DNA from 4 places in the Providencia sp. 2.29 genome. Region 2 is predicted to be linked to each of the others. Evidence: predicted binding sites of a transcription regulator. Region 2 holds the regulator's gene; each other region holds the start of a gene.
What was found. The regulator CRP, encoded in region 2, controls carbon source genes, mostly activating them, when cyclic AMP is high. The targets are predictions, from matches to a motif close to ATGTGANNNNNNTCACAT.

Region 1 (5,811 bases), 310 kb from region 2:
GTTTGAAGAGTGAATATAACGTTGAAGCCATTTATGAAGCGGTTAACGTATCAACGGCACGTTGGGTTGAGTGTGATGACGCGAAGAAATTCGAAGAATTTAAGCGTAAGAACGAGCAGAACCTAGCACTTGATGGCGGCGATAATCTTTCTTATATCGCTCCAACCATGGTTAACCTAAACTTGACCAGTGAGCGTTATCCGGAAGTCAAATTCCGTAAAACCCGCGAACACTAATTTTATTTTCAGGCTAAGCCCACTACAGAAAGGCCTTTTTTGTAGTGGGTTTTCCCAAATTAACCATCCATTTTCGAATACTCTCCTGTTTTTTTATCTAAATATTGCAGATTACTCTGTCTTTTGCGTTTGAATACTTTATTTCAAGGGGCTTTTCCCATAGTCTATAGTTATCAATTGAAATAGCGACAGCGCTTAGGCATATGGCGTATGACGTCGATTATGGCGATACAGTGGGTATTTCAATACTTAAAACAGTAGTTGATAAGGAAGGTACCGATGAAACATTCAGCACTTTTACGTTCTTTAATTGTTATTGGGTTAAGTGGGACCTTATTTGCGTGTAGCTCATCGGCAAACTCCCCATTGAAAGAGCAAGCTGCTGAAACTTGGGATAGCGCAGTTAAAACAGCAGATATTGCAGGGAAAGATACCAGCGAAGCGATATCCAGTGGCGCGAAAAGTGTCGATAACTATATGGATGATTCCTCCATCACTGCTAAGGTCAAAAGTAAGCTGCTAACAACCAGTGGTATCGACAGTAATTCGATTTCGGTGAAGACAGTCAACGGCGTTGTTTACCTCTCTGGGTTTGTGAAATCGAATAACCAAGTCGATAAAATTGTTCAGGTTGTCTCGATGGTTGAAGGTGTAAAATCAGTACAAAATGGTTTAGTTGTGGCGAATTAATCGATAACGGCCAGCACAATAGCTCAAGTCAGCACATATTGGGTGAGTTGAGCGACTAAAATAATTTGCTCAAAGTTAAAAACTGAACCTCACTGAGAGGTTCAGTTTTTACATTGTTGATTCGTGACAATTTACTTTATGGGGCTGTGTTTATACATAGGCATCCTATCGCTATGTGTAGAAGGTTGTCAGGGGACGAAGATGGGAAAACATGTATCAGTAACACTTGGCAGTATTGAGCCTTTGGCTTTTTATGATGAGCTAAATAAAGGAAAAACAGCGCTTATCTGTGAAGGTGGAGGGCAACGCGGTATTTTTACGGCCGGTGTTTTGGATGAGTTTTTAAAAACAGGCTTTAACCCCTTTGATATCATGATTGGCACATCGGCGGGAGCACAAAATCTCTCTGCTTATATCTGTGGTCAATATGGCTATGCTAGGCGAGTGATCACGCGTTATACGACAAGCCCACTCTTTTTCAACCCACTGCGTTTTATTCGAGGGGGGCATTTAATCGATTTAGATTGGTTAGTGGAAAGCACCTCGAAAGAGTTTCCTCTGCATATCTCCTCTGGCATTGAGTTAATGGAGGCGGGGCGTGAGTTTTATATGGGGGCAAGCCGTAGCGATGATTTTGAAGCCGAATTTTTAAAGCCTAATGCGGATACATGGCTCGATATCATTCGGGCATCCAGTGCGATCCCCGGTTTTTACCGCATGGGGGTTGAGTTTGAAGGGACTTTGTATCACGATGGTGGGATCAGTGCGGCGATACCAGTTGAAGAGGCATATCGTCAGGGCGCTGACACGATTGTCGTCATCCGTACGGTGCCTTCACAAATGTACTTTACCCCTGAATGGGTCAAGAGAATGACTCGCTGGCTAGAAGGTGAAAAGTATGGTCTACAACGAATGGCAACCATGCTAAAAGTTCATCTGAAAAGTTATCGTCGTACTCAAGAGTTTATTGAAAATCCACCGGGTGATTTACAGATTTTTGAAATTTATCCACCGACACCGTTAAAAAGTAGTGCATTAGGAAGCCGCTTATCAGCACTTAATCAGGATTATCATGTCGGTCGTCGTTGTGGGCGCTATTTTATTGCCGCATTGGGTCACTGCTTTACAATGAATAATGATGCCGTCAATCGCTTTAGTTTTGAAAGTGCAGCCCATGAAGAGATGCAGATCCTCCAAGATTATGAAGAGGCGATATCTGATGCGCAGAATGATGGTGAATTAGTCGCTCAACGTAAAGCGAAAAAAGCGACCGATACAGCACAAGCCATTATGACGGGCGCAATTGTGGCAGCCAATGAGGAGCCGGCGCAACAGATCAACGAGAAAAATGACTAACCGATTTATTGATACACATTGCCATTTTGATTTCCCACCTTTTATTGGTGATATCAATAAAAGCCTAGAGGCTGCTCAAGCGGCAGGGGTCACTGATATTATTATTCCTGCTGTCAGTGCCGATAATTTTGAGCGTGTTTGGGGGTTAGCACATGATCATCAACAACTGCATGCCGCTATCGGCTTGCACCCTTTGTATTTAAATGTTTTTCAAGAACACCACTTGGAAACATTGGCTGAATATCTCCATCAACATAGCCCAAAATGTGTTGCAGTAGGGGAAATCGGTCTTGATCTCTATATGCAAGAGCCCTTGTTTGATTTACAACAACGTGTCTTGATTGCACAGCTAAAATTGGCGAAGCAATATGATCGACCTGTTATTTTACATTCGCGAAAAAGCCATGACCAATTAGCGGCAATATTGCGCCGTTATCCTGTTCCTGCATGTGGGGTTATTCACGGGTTTGCGGGGAGCTTATCTCAGGCTCAAGCCTTTATTAAATTGGGTTATTCGATTGGAGTAGGGGGCACCATCACCTACGAACGAGCTAATAAAACTCGCCAAGCGATAGCTCAGTTACCTCTTACTTCACTGGTGTTTGAAACGGATGCACCAGATATGCCTGTCTCTGGTTTTCAAGGCGAACCCAATCGCCCTGAGCGCATTCAATGGATTTTTCAGTCGTTATGTGAACTACGCCACGAAAGTCCAGATGAAATTGCGCAGCAACTTTACATAAATAGCCTATCATTATTTAATCTGCTCAAATAAAGGCCATCAAAATTCACTTAAGTGAACAGTTGGTTTATATTCCTCCATCGGCATATCTCGTTCGATTTTTCACCTATTTTTTGTGTTCTACGATGCTTTCCAGACTAAACTGATAATTAAATGTGATTTTGGTCACAAGAACTGAATTTTTGTTACTTTTTACACTGCGTATTTGTGACGTAGGTTGCGGGTTCTTGGAAGGGACTAGGTATAATCATCGCACAAAGAGTCAAGGGAACTTATGGGTTCTCTTTCTACATCAATCTAGCATTAAGTGAACAGGGATACTTCCATGCAACTCATTATGAGTCTGGTTGGGATGGCAGTACTGATTGGTATTGCCGTACTATTTTCCAGCAATCGTCGAGCGATTAAACTCCGTACCGTTGGCGGGGCTTTCCTTATCCAAATCGTTATCGGTGCATTCGTGCTTTATGTACCAGCAGGTCGTAGCGTATTACAAGGGATGTCTGATGGCGTTTCTAAAGTCATCAGTTATGGCCAAGATGGGATGAACTTTATTTTTGGCGGCCTTGTTTCTGACAAAATGTTTGAACTATTCGGCGGCGGCGGGTTTATTTTCGCACTACGTGTACTGCCAATTATTGTCTTCTTCTCTTCTTTAATTGCCGTTCTTTACTACCTTGGCATTATGCAGCTGGTTATCAAGATTCTTGGTGGTGGCCTGCAAAAAGTACTTGGCACATCAAGGACGGAGTCTCTATCTGCAACAGCGAATATCTTTGTTGGGCAAACGGAAGCACCATTAGTTGTACGTCCTTATATCTCTACCATGACCAACTCTGAGTTATTCGCGGTAATGTGTGGTGGTTTGGCCTCTGTTGCTGGGTCTGTACTGGCAGGCTATGCTCAAATGGGTGTTCCAATGGAATACTTGATTGCAGCATCATTCATGGCGGCGCCAGGTGGATTACTGTTTGCTAAACTCTTAGTGCCAGAAACGGAAAAAGCGTATGATAATGTCAATGCGACAGAGCTGATTGCTGAAGATGAGCGCCCTGCAAATATTATCGATGCAGCCGCTTCAGGTGCTGCTTCCGGTATGCAATTGGCCTTGAACGTAGGTGCGATGTTACTGGCATTTATCGCTTTAATCGCCCTAATTAACGGTATCTTAGGTGGTATTGGTGGCTGGTTCGATTACCCTGAACTGTCTCTTGAATTAATTCTAGGTTGGTTGTTTGCTCCGATTGCTTATTTGATCGGTGTGTCATGGAGTGAAGCAACAATTGCAGGTTCATTTATTGGACAGAAAATTGTTGTCAACGAATTCGTGGCCTTTATGAACTTTGGTGAATACATGAAAGCCGATGCGGATGTACTTGCAGCCGGTAAGCAAGTTCTGTCTGATCACACTAAAGCCATTATTTCATTTGCACTGTGTGGGTTCGCTAACCTATCTTCTGTGGCTATCTTACTTGGGGGGCTTGGGGGCATGGCGCCAAACCGTCGTGGTGATGTGGCACGCTTAGGTATGAAAGCGGTTCTCGCGGGTACACTCTCTAACTTAATGAGTGCAACAATTGCTGGTTTCTTCCTAACACTCGCAATTATATAACCTCAAATCTTTGAGAAAGGGCAAATGCCCTTTCTCTTTCATTATTATTTCATTATTTTCAGCTATATTCTTTCTTACTTTTTATTTCATCCTTCTATTTTTGAACTACGCTTAATCAAGTGTATTTATGGCGTGAAGTGACAAAAAAAGTCATAAAAAGCCATTTGAGAGAATAAAATTGAGACTAATTAGCGTATAATTGAGACATTGTTCACAAATATGTATTTAACAATGTAACTTTCAGGCAATTAATGTGATTTGTGGCACATAAAATAGCCGAGTTCCATGGTCAAATAGGTATAAATTAGCTGCTATGGGCTGCTAGTTCTCAGAGTGCATACACTCTAGGGCATTGTGCGGTGAGAAGGAATTCAGCTGCTACATTCGGGTTTTCGAGTAGCATCTTTAAGGAACCAAGCCCGCTCGCCAACAAAGAACGTGTTGTTCTGACAGAATTCACAAAGTTGGAGAGTTTTTATGACTGATTTAACTGTAGCTGCGCAACGCGCACTAAATCTAATGGATTTAACCACCCTGAATGATGACGATACTGATGAGAAAGTGATTGCACTGTGTCATCAAGCGAAAAGTCCTGCAGGGCAAACGGCTGCCATCTGTATCTACCCTCGTTTCATCCCTGTTGCCCGTAAAGCACTACGTGAGCAAGGTACGCCAGAAGTGCGTATTGCAACAGTGACTAACTTCCCTCACGGTAATGACGATATTGATATTGCACTGGCTGAAACGCGTGCGGCAATCGCTTATGGTGCAGATGAGGTTGACGTGGTTTTCCCGTATCGTGCATTAATGGCTGGGAACGAAAAAATTGGTTTTGATTTAGTGAAAGCCTGTAAAGAGGCTTGCGCTGCTGCAAATGTACTTTTGAAAGTCATTATTGAAACGGGTGAGCTAAAAGATCCGGCTCTGATCCGTAAGGCTTCTGAAATTTCAATTAAAGCAGGAGCAGATTTCATTAAAACATCAACAGGTAAAGTACCTGTTAACGCCACCCTTGAAAGTGCTGAGATCATGATGCAAGTGATCCATGATATGGGCGTAGCAAAAACAGTGGGTTTTAAACCGGCTGGTGGTGTGCGTACCGCTGAAGAAGCTGCTCAATACTTAGCATTAGCAGATAGAATTTTAGGTAAAGATTGGGTTGATGCTCGCCATTT
Region 2 (5,811 bases):
GGCGGTCACCAAATACAATAATAAAACGGCTCATTGCCTGTTTCCCGTTTTGAATTGGCATACTCTACTTTTTAGAGGCCGATTCAATCGCTAAATAAATGGCTTTACGCACAGGATCATTAGAGCCTGATTGAGGGGGATTTTTTCATGCTCAAGGTGTTTAGTTAATTCCACATTTAATGTTGTTTCAACGGTCAGTTTAGTTAGCCGTCGAGTGAACTGATTGAGCCGCTTCTCGTTTAAATTCCGCCCTGAAGTTACGTCGAATTTGCTTTGTTATACATGTCACCTGTTAAGTTATGCAGTGTATAATAACAGCTCTATTTAGGTGGCCAAATTAACTATGCCACTACACATACATCTATTCCGAAGGTGAAAGCGGAATTAATTAATAAATAAAGAAAAAAGCGAAATATTTAAAGATACTAACCAAGGAAATAGACCGGATTATTTTTTAGGTGATAAAAATCGTCCAACGTTAATTAACGATAGAATGAAACTAAAGTAGAAAAAATCCTAGCAAATATGTATCGAATGGAAATATGGCTTCTGCTCATGCTGAAGTTGGTACTATTCGTAAGCATATGAAGATTATTACCGTTAGTCGAGATATGAATATGAGGGTGACAAAAGAGCCTGTATGTGGATATTGCCGCAATGGCAGATAAAGAAGGATTGAAATTATCAGTCAGCCGGATAATCAACGACTCGGCTTGGTGTGTGAGGGTAAAGTGACTGCCTGCCGTAAACCCGAGCTCATTCTGCCACTGACCACTAATAATCAGCTATGGGCGGGGGCGCAAGTACCCCATGGTATACTGTCTTGATTTTACCGCGTGTTCTTTAGCTGTTTGTGTTTTTACAGTACAATCACCTCGACTATAGACTTAAAAATCCTTAACTGTTCAATCAGTTACCAGTAGTTAATTTTATCTACTGAGATTTGATTTCACTTATTCAATAAATAACTTCATTGGCATGATTCAGCCAGCCCACACACTGGATGTCGGCAACAAGCGTTATATTTTTCGGGCTAAAAATCTAATTATCGCTGTCTCAATTAAGGAGCTGTGGACAAGTAATATTGGCACGTAGTTGAAAATGCCTTCCTGTAAATTTAGAAATACCGAGCCGTCGCAACTCGGTATCACAAATTAACAAGCAATTATGAAAACATGATTGCCTTAGCATGTTCAGTCATGTGGCTCCCTATATGATTTATTAAAAAATAAACAGCAAAGGTCAACATGCCTTAGCACTTTTTGTATTGATATTTTTTGTATGATTAATGCTAATTTCTTTCTTTGGCATTTTATCGATATTTGTTTTGCGCGGATCGGCAGTCGAAGGGGATAATGCCATTCCACTCAGGTCTCTTTTTACCTGCCCATTGATAATCACTCGCCCCTTGCCCTGAGAATGAGATGAAATAATGTCAGTAGCCTGATGAATGGAACGTTTTTTTCTAGGTTGATCTAATTCCTGAGTGATAGTCGGTATCTTGAGGGGAATTCGGCTTCCTTTTTGATGTGCGATTGGTTTTGGGGGCGTGAAATTTTTAATTATTGCCTCTTTCTCGGATTGAGTTTGTGCTTTTTTATCCATATACCATACTAAATCCAGCTCTGAGTAGTCAGTGCCAATAAGGCTTGCATTGAGTTCTAATTTTTTCAGGTGGATCATTGAATTCACCTTTAGTGATTCAGCAGAATAACTATTAGCATCTAAATTAGCAGCAACCCTCTCACATTTAGATCTCAACTGCTCAAGTTTTTGTCGAAGATCCGTTGTGGGTCTAGGTATATTTAGCGAATGAGCTGACTGGTTACCACTCATATTACAATCATGCTCTTTAATCGTATTTGTTGAATGCTTCGATTTTAATGAATAGTTCAATGGTAACGATAATGAGGGCAGAGAAGGGAGTTGACTCTCCTTTAGGATATTGGCGATATTCATTGCCGCATCGATTTTAGCTTGTCGCTCTTTAAATGCGTTGTCATCGAATTTTACTGGTGTAGGTAAGGTGATTGATATTGGCTTAATGCTATTTGTTTCGTTAAGAAACTTATATTTTGCCTCTAAATTATTTCTTTTTATCCGGCATGATTCAGAGATTGTCTCAGGGGTCATATTGCCACGCTTTAGCATCTCTGCATGAGCCGTGATTGTTTGGTTGATATATTTTAGGGATGGACGATGTTCACTTATTTTCATTTTAATAAAACCTTCAAATAATAGTATATTAATTATTCTAGATTTTATTTTTTAGTAGATATGAATAATATAAAATAACGATATTAATGCTATTTTCTGGTTTTTCGGTGATGTTGAAGCAAAAATGGCTCTATATCAAAGATATAAAGCCATTATGCAATCGCGGTCTTACCAAAGTGGTGAGACTAATATCGGTTAACGAGTACCGTACACGACAATCGTTTTACCGTGTGCGGAGATCAGATTTTGGTCTTCTAGCATTTTCAAAATGCGACCAACGGTTTCGCGTGAACAACCAACGATTTGGCCAATTTCTTGGCGAGTGATCTTAATTTGCATTCCATCTGGATGCGTCATCGCATCGGGCTGTTTCGCTAAATTAAGCAGAGTTTGTGCAATACGGCCTGTCACATCAAGGAAAGCAAGGTTACCGACTTTTTCTGAGGTGGTTTGCAGGCGACTTGCCATTTGCGCAGAAAGGCGCATAAGAATATCAGGATTGACCTGAATAAGTTGACGGAATTTTTTGTAAGAAATTTCAGCGACTTCGCAGGCACTTTTTGCTCTAACCCAAGCTGAACGTTCTTGTCCTTCTTCAAATAACCCTAGTTCACCAATGAAATCTCCCTGATTTAAATAGGAGAGGATCATTTCTTTGCCTTCTTCATCTTTGATTAAAACAGCCACTGAGCCTTTAACGATATAGTAAAGGGTTTCTGCTTTTTCACCCTGATGAATCAGAGTGCTCTTGGATGGATATTTATGAATATGGCAGTGTGACAAAAACCATTCAAGAGTAGGGTCTGTTTGTGGCTTGCCGAGAACCATTAGCGTTATCCTCTGTATGTTAATACAGCCATTCAGTTAATTGTAACGAGAACGGCTGGTTTTTAAAGTCACTAGCTTAGCATATTAATTCGCATTATAGAGCAAGTTAATACCAACACTATAATATTATCAATTGAAACCTTGAGTTTTGATCTTAACCCTATCAGGTGGAACTTTGTTTGTAACATATTCAACCGAGAAAGTCTTGCTTTTATCGGTTCAGCATCTTAAAGCAGCTATTTGATTGAAAGTATTTATGCAACAATGTTATCTTTTAGAAAATATTTTCCTAGGGGAATTAAATATGGAAGCAAGAGTTAAATGGGTTGAAGGTCTCTCATTTTTAGGAGAATCAGCATCAGGCCATCAAGTTATGATGGATGGCAATTCAGGTGATAAAGCTCCAAGTCCAATGGAAATGGTGTTAATGGCGGTTGGGGGGTGTAGTTCAGTGGATGTTGTGTCTATTCTACAAAAAGGCCGCCATGACGTAAAAGGTTGTGAAGTTAAATTAACCTCACAACGCCGCGATGAAGCTCCACGTTATTTTACCCATATCAACTTACATTTTATTGTAACTGGAACGGATTTAACGGAAAAAGCGGTTGAACGTGCAGTTCAACTTTCGGCTGAAAAATATTGCTCAGTCTCTTTAATGTTAGAAAAAGCGGTTAAAGTTACCCACAGTTTTGAAATCCAGAATCAATAATTTATTTATTAATTATATAATTTTTTTAATTCATGATGCTTATTTATTAAATAATAATAAGCATCATCGGCGCTTAATCGTGTTTCTGCTTTATTAATTTTTCAACGAGAGGTGTCATAATTAATTCCATGGCTAAGCCTAATTTACCGCCAGGAACAACAATGGTATTCATTGCTGATATAAATGAGCCGTTTAACATGGACAGTAAATATGGGAAGTCAATTTGTTCCAGCCCCCTAAAACGGATCACAATAAAACTTTCATCTTGTGAAGGGATCGCTTTCGCAGAAAATGGGTTTGATGTGTCGACAGTGGGGACGCGTTGGAAATTAATATGCGTACGTGAAAATTGCGGCGTAATATAGTTGATGTAATCCCCCATTGAACGAACGACGGAGTCCATGACGGCTTCACGTGAATGGCCGCGTTCGGTCGTATCGCGGATCAACTTTTGAATCCATTCAAGGTTAACAATTGGTACAACGCCCACCAATAAATCAACATGTTGTGCAACATCATTTTCTGGCGTCACCACCCCGCCATGCAAGCCTTCATAAAAAAGAATATCACTGTTCGCAGGCAGGGACTCCCATGGCGTAAATGTACCGGGTTGAAGCCCATACGGTACCGCTTCATCATAGGTATGCAGGTACTTACGCGATTTACCATTACCATGTAAGCCATACTCTAACAGTGTCTGCTCTAATAAGGCGAAGTCATTGGCTTCTGGACCAAAGTAGCTGATATGGCGGCCTTGCTCTCTCGCCTTGCGAATAGCCATGTCCATTTCAGGCCGAGTATAACGATGGAAACTATCACCTTCTAAGGTTGCGGCTTGAATATTTAATTGGTGGAATATTTTACGAAATGCCAGACTTGTTGAGGTGGTTCCAGCACCGCTAGAACCGGTAATTGCAATAATGGGGTGCTTTTTTGACATCGTGGACTCCCTGTGTTGCGTTACGTCCACGCTGTTTAAGCCATGAGCGAAACGGGGTTACGGGCGAAACTGATTTTTAGGCATAAAATTAACAGATTCGTGCAATTCTGACCAGACTAGCACAATTTCCCCAGAAACTAACAGCCGTTTCACATCATCCACTTTCTGCTGTAACGTCTTTTCATGCTCGCCGTAATCCGTTCCTTCACGGAGCACATAAGCTTCAATTAGGTTTTCCAAAGTTTCAGGTGCTAAATCTTTCCAAGGAATAATCATGATTGTTTATCCAAATACGGTGTTAGCCACTGTGGAATACGTTTCTCTAGCCACATTTCTGGCTTTCTTAAACTACCACTAACAAAACCAACATGCCCACCATGCTCTGTCATTTGGTATTCAATATTAGCAGGTAAACGTGAGATATCTGGCACGACTTCAGGTGCCATAAAAGGGTCATCTTTTGCGTGAATAATTAATGTTGGTTTTGTAATACGAGGCAGCCTTGGTAATGCACTGCATTTCTGGTAATAGTCGGTCGCATTCTCAAAACCATGAATTCTTGCGGTGATCACATCATCAAATTCACGAATACGTTTTAGCTGCTTTAATTGTAGCAAATTAAGCGGTAATGAACCCGGGTAGCGAACGAGTTTACGTGTTGCGTTACGCTTTAATCCATTAAGTAAATAGCGTTGGTAAAATTGAGAAAACCCTTTTTCCATACGGATTGAGCAAGGCTCTAGCATTAAAGGTGCGGAAACAACAACACCTGCATCAATATCGGCGTCATCACCATTTTCTGCTAAATAGCAGGCTAACATATTGCCACCAAGAGAATAACCAACAGCCGCTGTCGGAACATCCCCCCAAGTCTGCTTTAACCAATGCAAAAAGTAACGTGCATCACTGGTTTCGCCAGAGTGATAGATCCGTTTTTGGCGGTTAGGCTCGCCGCTGCAACCGCGAAAATGCATAATCACACCCAGCCATCCCTGCTTTTGGGCACTTTCAAGCATCCCATGCGCATAGGGGCTTTTAAAGTTACCTTCTAAGCCATGAAAGATGACTAAACGAGGTTTTTTGCTTGCCTGTTCGGGAGCTTCACTCCATGCAAGAT
Region 3 (5,811 bases), 180 kb from region 2:
AGTCGGTACGAAATAGGTTTTCGCCATAAAATTGGTAAAACTGTTCGCCAGTTGGATGGCGGCGAAAAAATTGTCCACCTTGATGACCCGGACAAGCAAAAGTGACATTATGCCCCGCAGCATAATCCATCATTCGCGCAAAAAATGGCGGTAATAGCTGCTCAAGATAGTGATTTGCCGCCGCAAATAATTGACGACTATTTTCACTACGCTCAGCCGGTGCAGGCGGCAAAATTCCCGTTAAATAAGGAGGATGAGGGATATCATCTGGAAGCTGTTTATCACTAATGATAAACAGCGGAATACTGAGTTTACTCTCTGCAACCCTTTTCCACAGCCCTTGATTGGCATCCAACTCGGATAGCACAACAGCAGCAATATTGTTTAACTGTGCATCGCGAATATCTACCCATTGGAATTCTCCCGTAAAGTAGATAGCGACCCCCTGGCTACATGCCACATTGATTTTTTTCATAACAGTCTGGCTCTTAGTTAGCTGAGGAAAAGAGGCCGACAATATACTTGATAGGAAATCAGATTGGAATTGCCATAAAGTGCGGGAATAATTCTAATTTTTCGGGAGGAGATAATATTTGATAACCTACTGTTTAATAGCATAAAAAATTTCTATGCCATTTTTAAGTTATCAGCATTAAACAAGGAAAAATGGGTGCGAAATTCATTAACCGACTAACATTAAGCCTATTAGCAGAATATTAGTCGGCCAATTTCTCTAAACTGGGAGCTTAGTTGTTTTTTTCCATATACAGTGTCTGTGTAGGATAAGCGAAGTCCGCACCATGCTGTTTGACGATGGCAATTATTTTTAAATAGACTTCTTGTTGTGCGGCTAACCATTCGGCCCACACGGTAGTTTTCGTAAAACAATACACCATAATATTCAGTGACGAATCCGCAAACTCATCAAAATAGACTAATAATGTTTGCCCAGTATCAATACTTGGCTCTTGTTGCAACATAGTCCGAATATCACTCACAATAGCGCCGATTTTATCGGCATCTTCATAGCGCAGACCTAATGACGTTTTGATTCGGCGGTTAGTCATACGCCCAGGGTTTTCAACGCTTATCGACGAAAAGAGTGAGTTAGGGATATACAAGGGTCGATGGTCAAAGGTGATAATTTTAGTAATTCGCCAACCAATCTCAACCACCGTACCTTCAATGTTTCTGTCGGGTGAGCTAACCCAATCGCCGATATTAAAAGGCCTATCAAAGTAAAGCATGATCCCTGAGAAGAAGTTACTCAGAATATCTTTACCGGCCATACCGATAGCAATGCCGCCAATCCCGCCGAAGGCCATCAACCCCGATAGGCTCATGCCGAAATGTTCGCCAAATAGTAAAACCATTACGACAAAAATGGTGGTTTTAAAGACTCGAGCGATAATACGTGCAGAGGTTGGATCACTTCCTCTTTTTATTTGCGTTTTTTCAAGTCTATTGACGAGCTGAAACAGCTTACGCACGAGAATGATCGCAATGATGGCAACAGTGATGAAATTAATCAGCGGAGTTGAAATAAAGGTTAAATTAAAATCCGTTGCCGCCATATCCAAATATTGAGCGGCAACCATCACCATACTACACAGCACAGCGGTCTGAATAACATGAATAAAAATACTTTTATTCTTATGCTTATGCCTACGTTTTTTACTTATCATCTCGAAAATAATAGCCACGGCTAAACACACCGCAACGATAGTAACGCCAATGGCATATTTTTCGAGTAATGAATCAATCATATCTCACCGCTCCAAGCTGCCCATTTTACTTTTTAATAAAACTTATATGTCTACTACGCTATTTTCGATAAACTCTTGATGGATCAAACGCAGCAATAAAAAAACCTCACTAAGATAGCAACTTTAAACGTGATTTTCTCAACAATTATCAACTGTTTTTTTAGACTATCTAATATGGATATAACGCATAATGTTTACCCCTGATCCCAAAGAAATTGATACTGTACTTCGATTAAATCTACAACAAAAATACCGCTATTTTGTCAGTAAAGTTGCCGATTGGGAGGAAGTTTGGGTAATTTTCTGCCAAGAGGAGCTTGTTACCATGCGAGATAATAATAGACGCTTATTATTACCTGTTTGGCCTGCTCAAGCCTATGCACAGCGTAATCTTAATGGTCAATGGGCCAAGTGTACGGCAACCAAGCTAACACTGACCCACTTTATGACAGAAATATTGCCAGATATGGATGGCGCAAATATGACAGTTGCCATGATGGTAGACAGTCAATGCCAAACTTATGTGATTGCCGAAGCGAAGTCGCTATTACAAGATTTAATTGAAGCGTGTAAGCACCGCAGCTCATCGATTTAGGCTGATAATTAACCATAAGGAATAAAACTTTCTCACATGAGTCAGCCTTATGAGCTTATCAGCCTAATTGCCACTCTCGCTCTTAGCGATTCACGATTTAAGCTGCACGAATTCAGCAAACTCTTCAATACTTGGATAAGAGGATTGCGTTCCTTTACCTGTCACACTAAATGCAGAAAACATGACAGCCTTTTTCAAAGCTTCCGCGATATTGCCTGTATGCACATAATAATGAGAGAAACAGCCAATAAAAGCATCTCCTGCACCACTGGTATCCACCGCATTCACTTTAATGGCAGGGATCAACAACTCGTTATCGCGAGTCATCCAGAGTGCACCTTTATCACCCAACGTGACGATAAGATTTTTCAACCCTTTATCGAGCAAAGACTTGGCTGCACGGCGGATGTTTTCCATCGAATCAACAGGCATATTGGTGAGGATCTCAAGCTCAGTTTCATTCGGCACAAAGAAATCACAACGACAAGCAAAATCAAGATCTAACGTACGCTGTGCTGGTGCAGGATTCAGCAATACAGGAATGTTATGTTTGTTACCAAAAGCAATCGCGTGATAAACCGTTTCTAATTGAACCTCAAGCTGCAATACGATCAATTTGCATTTTTTCAAATCGTCAGCCGCACGCTCAATATCTTCAGGGGATAAAAATTTATTTGCTCCTTTCACAATGAGAATGCGATTAGCAGAATTCGGATTAACAAAAATCGGTGCTACACCGCTAGAAGTACATGGCACTTTTTCCACATAACGGGTGTTAATACCATAAGACTCAAGATTACGAATGGTGTTATCAGCAAAAATATCATCACCGACTTTTGTTAACATAATCACTTTTGAATTAAGTTTTGCCGCAGCAACCGCTTGATTGGCACCTTTACCACCACAGCCGATTTTAAATGCAGGCGCCTCCAAGGTCTCACCCTCTTTTGGCATCTGATCCGTATAAGTGATCAGATCGACCATATTTGAACCTATAACTGCTATATCCATAACGCCTCTCATGTTAAATAAATCACATTGTGATACTATATTAACATTATCATGTTGCATAAATATCATTCGTGATTAAGATCGCGAATAACGAATGAGCAAGTGTCATATCCGCCACATTTTTTCATTCCTTATTATTGACTCTCTCTATTCTCAATAGGAAAAATTTACATGAAAAATATAGCACAATATATCGATCATACTCTGTTGGCCGCCAATGCAACCGTCAATGACATCAAACAGCTTTGTGCCGAAGCCGCAGAGCACCACTTTGCTTCTGTCTGCGTGAACACAGGTTATGTTCCTTTAGCCAGCGAATGTCTGAAAAACAGCGATGTTATGGTCTGTTGTGTGGTAGGCTTTCCGCTCGGTGCATGCTTAACTGAGGCCAAAGCATTTGAAGCCGCAGAAGCCGTACGCCGTGGTGCTAATGAAGTTGATATGGTGATTAACGTTGGTATGCTAAAAAGTGGTGACCTTGAGTTCGTTCGCCAAGATATTGCCGCCGTTTTAGCGGCTTGTGGTGAGGCAACTTTAAAAGTTATTTTGGAAACTTGCCTATTAACCGATGATGAAATCACCCAAGTTTGTGAAATTTGCCGCACATTAAACGTTGGTTTTGTGAAAACTTCAACAGGTTTCAGTACAATGGGCGCTACAGAGCACCATGTCGCGTTAATGCGTAAAGTCGTTGGTGATAAAATCGGCGTTAAAGCATCAGGTGGTGTGCGTGATCGCGAAACCGCAGAAAAAATGATCAAAGCCGGAGCTAATCGCGTTGGGGCAAGTGCCAGTGTAGCGATTGTTTCGGGAAACAGTGTAGCCTCTAATGGCTACTAAATGTTGGGGCGCGGTTAGCCCGCGCCAATAAAGAAAGGATTGCTCGGTGATAGAAACGAAACAAAAAGAACGCCTTCGTCGTTTGAGTGAATGTATTAAACGCTCAGGAAGAATTCACCTTAAAGATGCCGCAAGAATACTTGAAGTCTCTGAAATGACGATCCGCCGTGATCTGAATGCCGAGACCGAAGGGCCTATTCCAATGTCTCTGCTTGGTGGTTATATCGTTTCTGTCACCCAACCTTCCTCACTGGCACAAAATGATCCTCAAGCCGACATCTTTACCCCCGATCAAACCGAAGAGCTACATATCCCCAATTTAGCGGCGAGTATGGTGTCAGAAGACGATGTGATCTTTTTCGATAATGGGATCGAAATGGCTACCTTAATCGCCTTGATCCCAGAAGAGATAAGCTTTACAGGGATTTGTTATTCACATAACGTTTTTTTGGCTCTAAGCCAGAAAAAAAATGCCACCGCATTACTCTGTGGGGGGGAATATCGCCCTAAAAGCGACTCATTTTATAACCCGACCCAACCTTCTCTCCTTGATTCGATTAACCCGAAAAAAGCCTTTATCTCGGCTGCCGGTATTCATAGTCACTATGGCGTCACATGCTATAACTTAGACGATTTAGCAATGAAGAAAAAAGCGATGGAAAAATCAATCCGCAAAATTTTGCTCGCCAAATACAACCTGTTTGATGAAGTCGCCACGGCCAATATGGGGGAACTTTCGCAATTTGATGTCATTATTACCAATCGGCAACTCGCTGATGAATATGAAACCTATTGCCGCAATGGGTTTGTGAAAGTCATTTACTGACAGCAGTGATACCCAATTTACTGCCTATTTTTTCGACACGCATGATAACGTGCCGAGTTCATCTATTAGCGAACAAGAGGCCATGCCATCGCTCTAAATTTTAATGGTTAAATAGTCGCTCGCTATCTCGGTATTAGGGAAAATGGCTTGGCACTCCGCCAGCAGCATCGGCATATCTTCAGCGCTATAACGACCACTGATATGCGTCGCAATAAAACGTTTCACACCCGCGTCTCGCGCTAACTGCGCCGCTTGCCCTGTGGTACTGTGCCCCCGATCATTGGCTTTTTCATGATACGCATTTTCCAGCGTCGTTTCATGCACCATAACATCCGCATTCTTTGCCAAGAAAAGAGCCTGTTCCGTTGGTTTGGTATCCCCAAAAATCGCAATGACTTTGCCAGGCTTTGGCTTACCTAAATAATCAGCACCATTAACACGGCGACCGTCGGCTAACATAATAGTTTCACCGGCCTTTAACGCTTGCATCCACGGGCCGCGTGGAATGTTATCTTGCGCTAATTTATCAACATCTAATGAACCTCGTTTAGGATGTTCTTCAATACGGTAACCATAGCATTCAACGCGATGGTCAAGCGGGTAGGCTGTCACGATTAACTCACCATCATCAAACAACTGCCCTGGCTCTATTTCGATCATTTCAAGAGGATAAGTCATATAAGAGCTGCTCAGGGTCAGTACTGTTTCGACATACTGTTTTAAACCTTTTGGACCATATAACGTTAATGGATCAGTTGATCCCCCCATTGAGC
Region 4 (5,811 bases), 1.3 Mb from region 2:
CCGTGATCGTCCCGTAAAACGCCGAAAACATGACAGTCAGGATAAATCATCGGATTATGATGATGATTCTGCATTATTCAGTGAAACTCAAAAGGTAGAGCCTCCCGTCTCTTCACCGGTAGTTTCTGAGCCTGCTCGTCAGGTTCAAGAAGAACGTCGTGCCGAACCTGATTTGCCACCCATTACATCTTCTACTCGTGATACCGAGCCTGTATTAAATATTACGCCTGAGCGTTCAGAGCCTGTTGAATCTGATATTGACTCGCGCGTTAATGCTGTAAATGAACAACCCGCGATGAAGGTGGAACCAACGGTTCAACCAATAGCGACACCAGTCTCTACAGCGAATGGGCGCACTCAGCATGCGCCTGAACAACCAGAATTTGATTTTGACATTCACGAAGAGCAAGAGGGGCCACAGCCGACACACCATGAACAGGAACAGGCGCACACTGAGAAGAAAACTGAACAACCGCAAAACCAATCTTCAGAGAACAACAAGGAGACGGTTCTGGTTCTTCATGTAGCTGCACTTCAGGGGCAAGTTCTACAAGGTGAAGCGCTGTTGCAAAGTATTCTTCAAGCGGGCTTCCAGTTCGGTGAAATGCGTATTTTCCATCGACATGTGCATCCATCGGGAACAGGGCCGGTTTTATTTAGTCTTGCTAATATGGTGAAACCGGGGTCTTTTGATCCAGAAACGATGTCAGAGTTCACCACTCCGGGTATCTCTATGTTTATGATGGTGCCATCGTATGGTGAAGCAGGGCAAAATTTCAAATTGATGTTGCAAGCTGCACAGCGTATTGCTTCCGATGTGGGGGGGGTAGTCCTTGATGATGAGCGTAAAATGCTCACACCTCAGAAAATTGAGGTGTACCATGCTCGGATCCGCAACACACTGAATTAAATATCAGAATCAACGAAACCCCCTTAACTGGGGGTTTTTTATCTTTACTGGTGAAACATGACTACAAAACAACATCTCGATACACTCAAACAACAATTACGTCATCATGAATATCAATATCATGTATTAGATGCACCTGAAATCCCTGATGCAGAATATGACAAACTCATGGAAGAGCTGAAGGCTATCGAAGCGGAACATCCTGAATGGATCACCAGTGACTCACCGACTCAGCGAGTGGGTGCGGCTCCATTAGCGGCGTTTGACACCGTACGTCATGAAATACCGATGTTATCGCTTGATAACGTATTTGATGAAGAAAGCTATCTTGCTTTCGACAAACGCATGAGAGACCGATTAAAAGATCAGCAAGAACAAACCTTCTGTTGTGAATTAAAATTAGATGGCCTTGCGGTGAGCTTACTGTATGAGAATGGCGAACTCGTCCAAGCCGCTACTCGCGGTGATGGAACTGTGGGGGAAAATATTACCTCTAATGTTCGTACAATTCGTGCTATTCCACTTCGTTTAACGGGTGAAAATATTCCTGCTAGGGTAGAAATTCGTGGTGAAGTATTTATGCCACAAAAAGGCTTTGAAGCATTGAATGAGGAAGCGCGCCGTACGGGTGGAAAAGTTTTCGCTAACCCTCGTAACGCGGCAGCGGGGTCATTACGCCAATTAGACCCACGTATTACAGCGAAAAGGCCTTTAACGTTCTACTGCTATGGCGTGGGGCTGGTGGAAGGCGAAACACTGCCAGATACTCATTATGAGCGACTGATGCAATTTAAGAAGTGGGGGTTACCTGTAAGTGAGTATGTGCAATTACGGACAGGCGCTCAGGCGGTATTGGACTTTTATCATGAGATAGAAAAAGCTCGCCCAACATTAGGCTTTGATATTGATGGGGTCGTCATTAAAATTAACGACATTGCAACCCAAGAAGAGTTAGGCTTTGTGTCTCGGGCACCTCGTTGGGCAACGGCGTTTAAGTTCCCGGCTCAAGAGCAGATGACATTGCTAAAAGATGTTGAATTCCAAGTTGGACGTACCGGAGCAATTACGCCTGTTGCACGTTTGGAACCAGTTCAAGTTGCCGGCGTGACAGTCAGTAATGCGACGCTACACAACGCTGATGAAATTGAGCGCTTAGGGGTTCATATCGGTGATACTGTTGTGATCCGTCGTGCGGGCGATGTGATACCTCAAATTGTGAGTGTTGTTGAGTCTGAACGCCCAGCCGATAGCCGAGAAATTGTTTTCCCAACTCACTGCCCAGTCTGTGGCTCTGATGTGGAACGTGTCGAAGGTGAGGCCGTTGCGCGTTGTACTGGTGGGTTGATTTGTGGTGCACAACGTAAAGAAGCACTGAAACATTTTGTCTCACGCCGTGCGATGGATGTGGATGGCATGGGCGATAAGATCATCGACCAATTAGTTGAAAAAGAATATGTGAAAAATCCGGCTGATCTGTACCAATTAAGTGCAGGGATATTGACGGGTTTAGATCGCATGGGGCCAAAGTCGGCACAAAATTTAGTGGAAGCCCTAAATAAATCGAAATCAACGACTCTCGCTCGTTTTATTTATGCGTTAGGCATTCGTGAGGTCGGTGAGGCTACCGCGGCAAATTTAGCGGCGCATTATGGCACCCTTGAAGCCCTAATGGCGGCAGATGAGGAGTCACTCAAAACGGTACAAGATGTTGGTCATGTGGTGGCTAAGCATGTCGTTAACTTTTTCCGCGAGGAGCATAATCAAACTGTCATTCAAGCGTTAATAGATAAGGCGAATATTCATTGGCCAGAAGCTGTTGCTGTAGATGTGAGTACGATAGATAGTCCATTTGCAGGGAAAACCGTGGTATTGACGGGCTCTTTGAGCCAACTGACACGGGATGAAGCAAAAGATAAATTAGTGGCACTCGGCGCTAAAGTCTCTGGCAGTGTCTCTAAGAAGACGCATTTAGTCATTGCAGGTGAGGCGGCAGGTTCAAAACTGGCAAAAGCAAATGAGCTAGGTATACCTGTCATTGACGAAAATGAGCTAATTCGCTTATTAGAAGCCTAATAATTAACGAGAGTTTGAAGTATCATTACCCAGAAAATGGGTAATGATATGATCTGTATCAATCTACCACCTAAGAATTAGAATTTACTGTAATAATGTGATCGGTATATATTTTTTGCAAAATACACTGGGGTCGTTTTCATACTAATGTGATTCCCGTCTCATTTAAATGTCGGCTATTACATAGAATAGATACATAAACCGCTTTATTAAATTTGTATGGAGTCGCATATGACCTCGATCCTGCATTTTGTTCTATCCCTTGTTGTAATTGGCGCTCTTGCAGTCTTAGCCAGTAGTAACCGTAAGGCGATACGACTACGCTATGTTTTTCAACTACTGGTTATTCAAATCGCATTAGCATACTTCTTCTTGAATTCTAATGTCGGTTCTTCATTCGTACTAGGCGTTGCAAGTGTTTTCACCCATTTATTAGGTTATGCAGCCGAAGGGACCAAGTTCGTTTTTGGTGGCATGATCGAAGGCAATCTAGCGTTTTTCTTCTTGCAAGTCCTCTGCCCAATCATCTTTATTTCCGCACTGATCGGTATCTTACAGCATATTAAGGTGCTGCCTCTTGTGATCCGTGTGATCGGTACGGTTCTATCTAAAGTCAATGGTATGGGCAAGCTAGAGTCTTTTAACGCGGTTAGCTCACTGCTATTAGGCCAATCTGAAAACTTTATTGCCTATAAAGATCAGCTAGGCAAAATGTCTGAACGTAGAATGTACACCATGGCTGCAACGGCAATGTCGACGGTTTCTATGTCGATAGTTGGTGCATATATGTCCATGCTAGAACCGCGCTTTGTGGTTGCAGCATTGGTACTTAACATGTTTGGTACTTTCGTGATCCTTTCCTTAATCAACCCATACCCACCTGAAGCCGAAGAAGAGTTACAGATGACCAATATTCATGAAGGTCAAAGCTTCTTTGAAATGTTGGGTGAATATATCCTTGCCGGCTTTAAAGTTGCGATTATCGTATCAGCCATGTTAATCGGTTTTATCGCTTTGATTGCCATGGTAAATGGTATCTGTATGGCGATTTTTGATATCAAGTTCCAAACCATGCTGGGCTACGTGTTCTACCCATTTGCTTGGATATTAGGTATCCCTGCTGAAGAAGCATTGCAAGTCGGTGGGATCATGGCGGTAAAAATGGTCACTAACGAGTTCGTCGCAATGGGCGACCTAAAAGAGGTTGCAGCAACGTTATCAACACGTTCAGTCGGTATTTTATCGGTATTTTTAGTCTCTTTTGCTAACTTCTCCTCAATCGGTATTGTGGCAGGGGCAATCAAAGGCTTAAATGAGAAACAGGGTAACACGGTTGCACGTTTTGGCTTGAAACTGCTGTTTGGTTCAACATTAGTTAGCTTCCTATCAGCGGCTGTTGTTGGCTTAATTCTGTAAAACATAAAAGCGTGGTAAAGTGTAAAACGGCGTTCATTATGAATGCCGTTTTTGCTTTTAGAGGAAAAAATGGAAAAACAAGATCTCATTGATATGGCAAACACGCGGATGCCATTTGGAAAATATCAAGGTCGTGTATTGATCGATCTTCCTGAAGAATACCTGCTATGGTTTTACAAAAAAGGGGCATTTCCACAGGGGCGATTAGGGCAACTGATGGAAATGGCATTAGGCTTAAAAATAGAGGGGCTAGATGGCCTTGTAAAGCCTTTAAAACGAGTTTAGTTGTATTGGGTCAGTCATGGCCTAAAGCCGCAGTGACTTTCTGTGAAAGCTGGATAAACAAAGCTTGTTCATTCGCTGTTAAAGCACTACTGACTTTAGCGGCATTTTCTTTTCGGCCTGTTGCTGCACGTTGTAAAAAATCCCGACCTTCATCGGTTAAGTGAGTGATTAATTCTCGCTTATCTTGTTCAGATTGGTATTGGCTCACGAACCCAAGTGCTTTTAGTGCTCGAAGAAACTTGGATAAATTCTGCCGAGATATGCCTAACAGTTGGCTTAATTGCCCTGGTGTTTGATCCCCTTTGAGCCGAAGTATTTCTAATACATCATATTGCCCCCAAGTGACCTGTTCAGGTGTAAAGCTTAAACGCCTCGCAACCAAGGTACATTGCAAAAGTGATAGTGCATCTTCGAGTTGATTTGCCATGTTATTTCATCATGTTAGTGATTATTGACACAGTATAGCCTTATCAATCCGATAAAATCGACTATTGATTAACTAAAGTTAATCATATACAGTGTGGTTAATTAACTTTAGTTAATCATATTGAGAGGGAGTATGCAAAATTTACAAGAGAAAGTCGCTTTAGTAACAGGCGCATCAACAGGAGTTGGTGAAGAAATTGCACTACATTTATACCAATGTGGTGCGACGGTGTTTATAACAGGACGCAACGAAATATCATTACAAACAGCAGCCAATAAGATAGACCAAAGTGGCGAACGTGTTATTCCTTTAGTGATGGATGTGACAAGTCACGAGCAATTTAAAGCAGCAATTACACAAATTGAGCAGCAGTGTGGGGCGTTACACTATTTGGTTAATAATGCAGGGATCACAGGACCTCATGGCGTTACTATTGAGGATTATCCACTAGCGGATTGGGATGCCGTTATCGCAACTGATGTGAGTGGAACTTTTTATGGATTAAAATACGGATTACCTGCAATCGTCAGGGCGGGAGGCGGAGCCGTCGTGAACTTATCTGCATGTAATGGCGTGACTGGTATTGCGGGTATTTCACCTTATACAGCGGCAAAACATGCTGTTTTAGGTCTAACTCGTGCAACGGCACTAGAGTATGCTCAAAAAGGGGTGAGGATTAATGCTATCGGTCCTGGTTATG

Region 1: I3B46_RS02960 (NupC/NupG family nucleoside CNT transporter) is a predicted target of CRP. The motif match lies at 3,178-3,195, and genes of this name have one in related genera.
Region 3: deoC (deoxyribose-phosphate aldolase) is a predicted target of CRP. The motif match lies at 3,383-3,400, and genes of this name have one in related genera.
Region 4: I3B46_RS07620 (NupC/NupG family nucleoside CNT transporter) is a predicted target of CRP. The motif match lies at 3,131-3,148, and genes of this name have one in related genera.

The regions. Positions count from the first base shown of each region.
Region 1 is NZ_CP065420.1:686,077-691,887, forward strand. Features, by position in the region: gene prfC (peptide chain release factor 3) at 1-236, shown strand, start outside; gene I3B46_RS02945 (BON domain-containing protein) at 516-926, shown strand; gene I3B46_RS02950 (patatin-like phospholipase family protein) at 1,128-2,282, shown strand; gene I3B46_RS02955 (metal-dependent hydrolase) at 2,275-3,057, shown strand; gene I3B46_RS02960 (NupC/NupG family nucleoside CNT transporter) at 3,362-4,636, shown strand; gene deoC (deoxyribose-phosphate aldolase) at 5,114-5,811, shown strand, end outside.
Region 2 is NZ_CP065420.1:371,888-377,698, forward strand. Features, by position in the region: partial or broken gene I3B46_RS01585 (IS256 family transposase) at 1-124, opposite strand, end outside; gene I3B46_RS22615 (cytidine deaminase-like fold-containing protein) at 543-668, shown strand; partial or broken gene I3B46_RS01590 (IS5/IS1182 family transposase) at 1,083-1,217, shown strand; gene I3B46_RS01595 (hypothetical protein) at 1,243-2,217, opposite strand; gene crp (cAMP-activated global transcriptional regulator CRP) at 2,413-3,045, opposite strand; gene I3B46_RS01605 (OsmC family protein) at 3,350-3,754, shown strand; gene I3B46_RS01610 (phosphoribulokinase) at 3,828-4,694, opposite strand; gene I3B46_RS01615 (YheU family protein) at 4,752-4,970, opposite strand; gene I3B46_RS01620 (hydrolase) at 4,967-5,811, opposite strand, start outside.
Region 3 is NZ_CP065420.1:550,180-555,990, reverse strand. Features, by position in the region: gene I3B46_RS02375 (ornithine decarboxylase) at 1-475, opposite strand, end outside; gene I3B46_RS02370 (mechanosensitive ion channel family protein) at 747-1,766, opposite strand; gene I3B46_RS02365 (DUF2750 domain-containing protein) at 1,957-2,361, shown strand; gene rbsK (ribokinase) at 2,452-3,372, opposite strand; gene deoC (deoxyribose-phosphate aldolase) at 3,544-4,212, shown strand; gene deoR (DNA-binding transcriptional repressor DeoR) at 4,259-5,038, shown strand; gene rnz (ribonuclease Z) at 5,132-5,811, opposite strand, start outside.
Region 4 is NZ_CP065420.1:1,718,039-1,723,849, forward strand. Features, by position in the region: gene zipA (cell division protein ZipA) at 1-910, shown strand, start outside; gene ligA (NAD-dependent DNA ligase LigA) at 968-2,983, shown strand; gene I3B46_RS07620 (NupC/NupG family nucleoside CNT transporter) at 3,215-4,399, shown strand; gene I3B46_RS07625 (DUF3820 family protein) at 4,469-4,684, shown strand; gene I3B46_RS07630 (MarR family winged helix-turn-helix transcriptional regulator) at 4,695-5,111, opposite strand; gene I3B46_RS07635 (SDR family NAD(P)-dependent oxidoreductase) at 5,244-5,811, shown strand, end outside.